DNA from 2 places in the Saccharomonospora sp. genome. Region 1 is predicted to be linked to the other one. Evidence: riboswitches for the same ligand, from Rfam matches in the RefSeq annotation. Region 1 holds a riboswitch; the other holds the start of a gene.
What was found. A riboswitch is a leader RNA that binds a small molecule or an ion and turns the genes downstream of it on or off. The one in region 1 is predicted to bind cobalamin.
Positions count from the first base shown of each region.

Region 2: linked by a shared signal. The riboswitch ahead of M7H19_RS00470 (5-methyltetrahydropteroyltriglutamate--homocysteine S-methyltransferase) and the one ahead of metE (5-methyltetrahydropteroyltriglutamate--homocysteine S-methyltransferase) in region 1 are both predicted to bind cobalamin.

Region 1 is NZ_DAHVQP010000097.1:2,934-7,203, reverse strand. Features, by position in the region: gene M7H19_RS11480 (DivIVA domain-containing protein) at 1-552, shown strand, start outside; gene M7H19_RS11475 (hypothetical protein) at 620-952, shown strand; gene M7H19_RS11470 (hypothetical protein) at 1,051-1,776, shown strand; cobalamin riboswitch at 1,826-2,063, shown strand; gene metE (5-methyltetrahydropteroyltriglutamate--homocysteine S-methyltransferase) at 2,206-4,270, shown strand, end outside.
Region 2 is NZ_DAHVQP010000006.1:7,367-11,636, forward strand. Features, by position in the region: gene M7H19_RS00465 (UvrD-helicase domain-containing protein) at 1-2,059, shown strand, start outside; cobalamin riboswitch at 2,130-2,366, shown strand; partial or broken gene M7H19_RS00470 (5-methyltetrahydropteroyltriglutamate--homocysteine S-methyltransferase) at 2,502-3,131, shown strand; partial or broken gene M7H19_RS00475 (MBOAT family O-acyltransferase) at 3,586-4,270, opposite strand, start outside.

The DNA.
Region 1 (4,270 bases):
ACCGAGCGGGTCAAAACCATGATGCAGCTCGCCGAGGAGGAGATCGCCGAGCTGAAGGCGAAGGCCGAGAGGGAGGCGGCCGACATGCGCGACGCCGCCGATGCCTACGCCGAGAAGACCAGGGCCAAGGCTCAGGCCGAGGCCGAGAAACTCGCGGCCGACGCCGCGAAGGAACGGGACCGCCTCGACGAGGAAGCGCGGCAGCGGCGTGAGAATCAGCGCGAGGCCGTCGAGAAGGAGCTCGCCGCGCAACGCGAGAGGACGGAGAACGAGACCGCGGAGCTGCAGCGGGTCACCAAGAAGAAGACCGACGCCATGATCGCCGAGGCCGAGAGCAGGTTCGCCGAAGCCAGGACACTGCGCAAGGAGGCCTACGAGTTCCGGGCCGCGGTGTTCGACGGACTCACCGCCAGTCAGTCGGTATTGCAGCAGGCCATCGAACGTTTGGGGGTCGATCCGACTCCGGCGCAGCTTGAGGAGCAGGACCGCCGCAGTGCCGCGCAAGCCTCCGCCGGCAGCGGCTCGACCGAGGGGGAGAAGCAGCCGGCGTGACCGGCGCCGATATTCGGTTGCCCCGCTGACCACTGTCGACGACAGCGGTCGACCGCGCGTACCGCGCTTGTGCCGGGAGTCAGCAGAGTCGGGGGAATCGGTTTCGCGGTCGCTCGACACTCTGATCGTCGACCACGCCCATTCCTCCGGCTCCGCACTCGACGAGTGGACCGCGGAGGAACTCGACACGACGTGGTCGGTCAATGTGCGTGTCACGTCGTTGCTCGTGCGGGCTTTCGCGGAGCAGTACCGAAGGGGTGGTTCGTTCCCCTCGGGTTGGCACTGGAACACACCGGCGGAGGCGGCGGCGGTGGTGTCGTTACTGCTCGGCGAGGATGCCTCGACCATCACCGGGAACGTCGTGGACGCCGAGGCCGGTTTCCGTCGTTGGTCGTTGTAACCGACGCGGGCGACACCGGGCGGCGACAGTGCTGGTGACGGTGCTTACGACACTGGCGTCGAGCTGCCGAAACGGTGGACACGGTGCACCATCGACGAGTGGACTCCAACGCCGCAGCAGGAAAGCCGCAGGTCGTCGATTTCCAGGTGTACGGCCTGGACGAGAAGTTCCACGGTCCTCGTTGGGTGGACTTCTTCGAAGGTCTACCGGGCACACCGCCGTGGGCGTTGTGGCTCGGCCACCGGGAACTGGACGCCGACGGTGGCGTGCGGGTGGGCACTTTGCCGAGGCAACGGTACGAGTCGGTGATGTGCCCGAACGGTAAGGACCCGTTGGCAGAAGTGGCGTTCAGCGGAGCGTTCGGAGTGGTCAACGTGACCCTGCCGGACAGCTCGGTGCCGAGGCCCGATGGGCTCATCCCCGCGCTCGTGGAACACGCCGAACAGCAGTCTCGCCGCTACTCCGATTGGCCCGTCGTCTGGTGGAGCATCGAGGGCGCGGAGGTGCGGGCGCGGGTGTGGCGCTTCGCCGGCGGGTGGGCCGCGTTCTCCACGGCGCTGGACGATGTCTACCTCGTCGCGGTGGGCACCGGGATGGAGCCGCAGAACCTGTCGTTCGAACCGGTGACCGATGGTTTCGTCTACGGAACCGACCTTTCGGCACCGCTCGATCTGGCTGAGCTCGGGAGGCAGAAGAGCGTCAGGCCCGAGGCGTGGCTGCTACCACCTCGACGTGACGGTTTCCACCCCGACCAACTGGCGTTCGTCCCGGACGAGTCGGAGGAACCGGACGAGGCAGGAGAACCGGAGGAGTCGGGGGCCTGAAGTGTTGCTCCGACCGGGCGACACCCTTGTTCTACGCGGTAGCGCCACTATCCTGAGTCGCGCTGGTGGTTCGCCCCGTCCGCCAGGCGGGGCGTCGTAAGAGGGAACCCGGTGGGAATCCGGGACTGCCCCGCAGCGGTGAGCGGGAACGAACGCCGTGACCGGTCAGATCGACCGGTGACACTCGCACTGGGCTTTACGGCCTGGGAAGCGACGGCCAGTAGGAATCCGGTACGCGCCGGACCTGCCCGCGAGTCCGAAGACCTGCCATCGGTGCGTACACCGCCGGTGTGCGCGACCTTCCGGATGTTCGAGGGAACTCCGGCGGACGGGAGAGGACGACGTGGCACGGTCATCGTCGTGCTGTTCGCCTGCGGGTTCCTTCGGCAGTTCTTCCGGTGACGCCGTCGAGCTCGCGAGGAGAGAGCCTTGGCCACCACGATCGGATCGACCGTACTCGGCTATCCCAGGATCGGACCGAACCGGGAACTCAAGCGCGCCCTGGAACGCTATTGGGCGTCGCGTGGCAGCGAAGCGGAGTTGAGGGAGACCGCCCGTTCCCTTCGCGCGGACACGTGGCGCACCCTGCGGGAGGCGGGACTGGACTCGGTTCCCGATTCGTTCTCCTTCTACGATCACGTGTTGGATACGGCCGTGACGTTCGGTGCCGTTCCGCAGCGTTACGCCGACCTCGGCCTGAACCCACTCGACACCTACTTCGCGATGGCGCGTGGCACCGATTCCGTGCCGCCACTGGAGATGACGAAGTGGTTCGACACCAACTACCACTATCTGGTGCCCGAGATCGGCCCGGACACTCGGTTCTCGGTGGCCGACCGTGCCGTGGTGGAGCGGTTCCACGAGGCCTTGGAACTGGGTGTGCGTACCCGGCCTGTGCTGGTCGGCCCGGTGACACTGCTGTTACTGTCCAAACCGGATCCGGATGCTCCCGAGGGATTCTCTCCTTTGGACAGCGTGGACAAACTGGTTCTGGCTTATGCCGAATTGTTGCGTGAACTGCGTCGTGCGGGCGTGGACTGGGTGCAGCTCGATGAACCCGCCTTCGCCGCTGACCGCACGCGACGCGAACTCGACGCGTTGCGCGACACTTACCACGCGTTGGGTTCGATCGGCGACCGGCCGAAGCTCTTCGTGCCCGGCTACTTCGGGGATCTCGGCGATGCGTTGGGGATCCTGGCCTCGGCGCCCATCGAGGCCGTCGGGGTCGACTTCGTGGCTGGAGACTCGCGAGTGGACGATCTTTCGGCGTTGACCGGCTTGCGGGACAAGACATTGGTGGCCGGTCTCGTCGACGGGCGCAATGTGTGGCGCACCGATCTCGACCGGGCTTTGACCACGGCCGCCACGCTGCTCGGTATGGCAGGCGACGTCGCCGTTGGCACGTCCTGTTCGTTGCTGCACGTGCCGTACGACGTGGCCGTCGAGACTCACCTGGATGCGCAGGTGAGGACGTGGTTGTCCTTCGCTCGCCAGAAGGTCGACGAGGTCGTTGTGCTCGGCCGTGCGCTGCGCGAGGGACGCGACGAGTTGGAAGGAGAACTCGTCGCCGCACGCCGAGCCGTCGCCGACCGCAACGGCGCCGACCGGGTGCGGGATGAGAGCGTCCGGCGACGGCTGGCCGAGCTGCGCCCGCAGGATGCGCGTCGCGCCGACTACGCCGTCCGGCAGCACGAACAACAGGAGCAACTGCGACTTCCCGCGCTGCCGACGACGACCATCGGTTCGTTCCCGCAGACCACGGAGGTGCGCAAAACCCGTGCGGCACTGCGTGCCGGCGAGATCGAACACTCCGAGTACGTCGGCAGGATGCGTGGTGAGATCGAACGTGTCGTCCGGTTGCAGGAGGAACTGGGGCTGGATGTGCTCGTGCACGGCGAACCCGAACGCAACGACATGGTGCAGTACTTCGCCGAGCATCTGGCCGGTTTCGTCAGCACCGAGCACGGTTGGGTGCAGTCGTACGGGTCTCGATGTGTGCGGCCACCGATCCTGTTCGGCGACGTGTCGCGGCCCGAGCCCATCAGCGTCGAATGGTCCGCCTACGCGCAGAGCCTCACCGACCGGCCGGTGAAGGGCATGTTGACCGGCCCGGTCACCATTCTGGCGTGGTCGTTCGTCCGTGACGACCAGCCGCTCGCCGACACAGCCAGGCAGGTGGCTTTGGCCCTTCGAGACGAGGTGCGCGACTTGGAGGCCGCCGGGTTGCGGATCATCCAGGTCGACGAGCCGGCGTTGCGGGAGCTACTGCCGCTGCGCGCATGGCAGCACAAGGAGTACCTGGACTGGGCGCCCGAGGCGTTCCGGTTGGCCACCTCGGGGGTGCGGGAAAGCACCCAGGTGCACACGCACCTGTGCTACTCGGAGTTCGGCGACGTCATCGATGCGATCGTGGCGTTGGACGCCGATGTCACCAGCATCGAGGCCGCCCGGTCTCGAATGGAGGTGCTTGCCGATCTCGACACCGTGGGGTTCG
Region 2 (4,270 bases), on a different contig from region 1:
TCCGCGAATCAAGACGGCACGGGTGAACGACTTTTGGCGCGCGGTTCTCATCGAACTTCCTCGGGCCAGTGGATACGTGCTCGTGGCGGTGAAACCCCACGATGATGCCTACACTTACGCGGCCAAGCTGCGCTTCGGGGTGAACGAAGTGACCGGCGCGCTCGACGTGGTGGATGCCGCGGCGCTGAACAAGGCGATCACTCAGGCGAGCGCGGTGTCGAGCACCCAGCCGCGGCGCACTCCCGTCCTCAGCGGCATCCGAGCTCGTGACCTTCGGCGATTCGGTATCGACACCGACATCGCCGAGCGTTTGGTGACCATCACTGACGAGGACCAGCTTCTTACGGTGGCTGAGGAGTTGCCGGGCGTGCAGGGCAATGCGGTCTTGGACCTTGCCGCCGGTCGTGGGGTGGACGAAGTGTGGGCCGACCTCATCGCCGAGGTCGAATCGAACATCGACACCGGTGACCTGCTGGGTGCGCTCGACCGTCCGCAGTCCAGGCTCGTCTTCACGGACGGCAGTATCGAGGAACTGCGAGCGGCGCTCGAGTCGGATCTCAAGGCTTGGCGCATTTGGTTGCACCCGTTGCAGCGCAGGCTCGCCTACCACAACGGCTGGAAGGGGCCGTATCGCGTGACCGGGGGAGCGGGCACGGGCAAGACCGTGACCGCCATCCATCGGGCTCGCCATCTTGCCCAGCGCCTTGACGAGGAGGCGAGCGACGCGAAGGTGTTGTTCACGACCTTCACTCGGAACCTGGCGCAGAACATCGAGTCCCAGCTCACTGAACTGGCGGGGCCGGAATTGATGCGACGACGGGTGGATGTCGTCAACATCGACTCGCTGGCGCAGCGGGTCCTTCGGATCGGGGACGGAGCCCGGCTGACGCTGCGGAAAGACGATGATCCCGGTGTGCTGCAAGCATGGGAGACAGCTCGTGCGGCGGCTGCCGAAGAGTGGGACATCTCTTTCTTACAGAGCGAGTGGAACGAAGTAGTTCTCGCGCAAGGTATTGAGGAAAGAGCCGAATACCTCACCGTGTCCCGTAGTGGTAGGGGAAGGCGCATCTCTCGGCTTCAGCGAGCGGACCTGTGGGCGGTATTCGAACGGTTCACCCAGCTCCTCAATGCGCAGAACCTGATCACTTTCACACGGGCTGCTGCGAGGGCGGCGACCATTGCCGCGCAACTGAACCCGCACGAGGCGCCTGTCTTCGACAGTGGTATTCGCCGCGGTGCCCTCCCCAAATACCGCTATGTCGTCGTGGATGAAGCACAAGATCTGCACCCTGCCCACTGGAGGTTGATTCGGGCATTGGTGCCTCACGACAGTGATGATCTGTTCATCGTGGGTGATGCGCATCAGCGGATTTACGGCAAGCCGATTGTGCTGTCGCGATACGGTATCGAAACGAGAGGCCGGTCTCGGCGGCTCACCGTGAACTATCGGACTTCCCGAGAGATCCTCGATTGGTCGCTAAAGGTGGCCTACGGACACGCTGTGGATGACCTCGAAGGCGATACCGAATCTCTGGCGGGGGCACGTTCGGCGTTCCGAGGCCCTGTCCCGGAGGCCCGCGGTTTCGACAGCTCGAGGCAGGAGCATTCGGCGCTGATCGACAAGCTCCAGTCCTGGCGTCGGGACGGGGTGACTTGGTCGCAGATGGCCGTCGTAACGCGGTCGAACCGAAGGGTTGCTGATCTGGCGGATACCTTGTCCACCGGAGGAGTGCCCGCGGCTGAAGTAGGTGCAGGGACGGACGAGAACGCTCTCGGTGAGGTCGTCCGGGTAATGACGATGCACCGTGCTAAAGGTCTCGAATACCGTGCTGTCGCGATTGTGGGTGTCTCGCAGCGTGAGCTCCCTCCACGGGGCGTTCGGGAGCTTAAGGAGCCGGAACGTGAGGTCGCATGGGCCAGGGAGCGAGGATTGGTCTACGTGGCGGGTTCTCGCGCTCGTGAGTACCTGTACATCTCGTGGGCCGGGGAACGTTCCGAGCTGCTGGCCGGTACGGTGATTGATGAGGGCGAGCTCCGAGGTGGCCGTGCACTGCCGTGAGTGACACGGCACATCTGATCCGGCTGCTCCGGCTGGGCGGACGTCCTTGTCCTGCCGGACAGCGCCACTATCCTGAGTCGCCGCCGGTGGTTCGCCCGTCTCCGGGCGGGGCGTCGCAAGAGGGAACCCGGTGGGAATCCGGGACTGCCCCGCAGCGGTGAGTGGGAACGAACGCCGTGGCCGGTCGTCTCGACCGGCGACACCCGCACTGGGCCTTTCGGCCTGGGAAGCGACGGCCGGTAGGGAAACCCGGCGTGAGCCGGTCCGCCCGCGAGTCCGAAGACCTGCCATCGGTGCGCACACCGCCGGTGTGCGCGACCTACCGGACGTTCGAGGGAAACTCCGGCGCGAGGACGACGTGGCGTGGTCATCGTCGTGCTGTTCGCCTGCGAGCTTTTTCGGAACCGTCCGGTGACGCCGTCGAGCTCGCGAGGGGAGAGCCTTGGCCACCACGATCGGAACGACCGTACTCGGTTATCCCAGGATCGGACCGAATCGGGGCAACTCAAACGCGTCCTGGAACGCTATTGGGCGTCGCGGTGCGATGAAGCGGAGTTGAGGGAGACGGCCCGTGCCCTGCGCACGGACACGTGGCGCACCCTGCGGGACGCCGGTCTGGACTCGATTCCCGAAACGCTCTCCTGCTATGACCACGTCCTGGACACGGCCGTGACATTCGGCGCCGTCCCACGGCGCTACGCCGACCTCGGGCTGAGCCCGCTCGACACCTGCGATGACGTGGGGCGCGGAGTCCGTGCCGCCGCTGGAGCTGACGAAGTGGTTCAACACCAACTAACCACTACCTGGTTCCCGAGATCGGTCCGGACACCCGGTTCTCGGTGGCCGATCGTGCCGTGGTGGAGTGGTTTCACGAGGCCGTGGAGTCGGGGTGCGCACCCGTCCGGTGTTGGTCGGCCCGGTGACGCTGCTGCTTATATCCGAACCAGACCATGATGCCCCCGGCGGATTCCGGTATGTGAACATTGTGGACAGACTGATCCCGGACTGCGCCGAGCTGTTGCGTGGACTGCACGGTGTGGGCGTGGACTGGGTGCAACTCGACGAACCCTCGTTGCGCAACCTCGTGAACGCCGCCGCGCGGATGCGGAACACGTTGAGTTGACGGCGGCGTCGACTCCGGCGCGCTTTCTGGGGTCAGGCCGGTTACAGCTCGGGTCGTCCTTGGTTACACTGGCAGGCACGTCTCTTCGCGACGATCAACGTCCCCCAGGCCGGGATCGGGGTTCCCGCGAAGGGGATGACTCCGCGAGCGACGTGGTCCTTCGTCGCCCCGACCACCGCTTACTGCCGAGGACCCGCGTTTGTGTGCCCGTCCGGCCACGCCGCCACGGCATCGGGCCACCGACCCCGCCACGGTGGAACGGATCGTCGCCGGGCTCCGTCGGTTGTGGACCTCCACTCGAGACCCTGGGCGAGCTCCGTCGCGTCGGGCGAAGGCCGACTCGCCCTCGTCCGTGCCACGACGGGCCGCAAGTGCGTCCGCGCGGACCGCGGAACCGCGGTTTTCAGAACTGGTAGTACAGGAACGGGCTGAACGTTCCCGTCGCCACCAGGATCGCGGCGTAGAGCGCGCCGATCGTCATCACCGTGACGCGCAGGACCATGGCCGGGGTGGTGCGCGACGACTCCAGAAGCGGCCCCGTGACCGGATGGGCGGGCAGGAAGAACACCGCCATCGCGCCCAGCAGCAACACCAGTCGCTGGTTCGTGACCGCGGCCTCCACCGCCTCGGTCAGACCGGTGAAATCAGGCAGCAGCATGTTGCCCAACATCGTGAACGCGTAGCCGAGGTCGGGTGCGCGGAAGAACACCCACCCGAAGATCACGAGTACCAGGGTGAGCGCCCGACGACCGATGACGGCGCCCGGGGTCTTGGGGGAGGCGCTCCAACCGGTGGAGCGTTCCACGACCAGCAGGATGCCGTGATAGGCGCCCCACACCACGTACGTCCACGCAGCGCCGTGCCAGAACCCCGTCAACAGGAACACGATCCACAGGTTGCGGTACGTCTTCGCCGCACCGCCCCGGTTACCGCCCAGCGGGATGTACACGTAGTCGCGGAACCACCGCGACAGCGACATGTGCCAACGTCGCCAGAACTCCGTCACCGTCACCGACGAGTACGGGCGCGCGAAGTTCTCCGGCAGCCGGAAACCCAGCATCCGGGCCAGTCCGATGGCCATGTCGGAG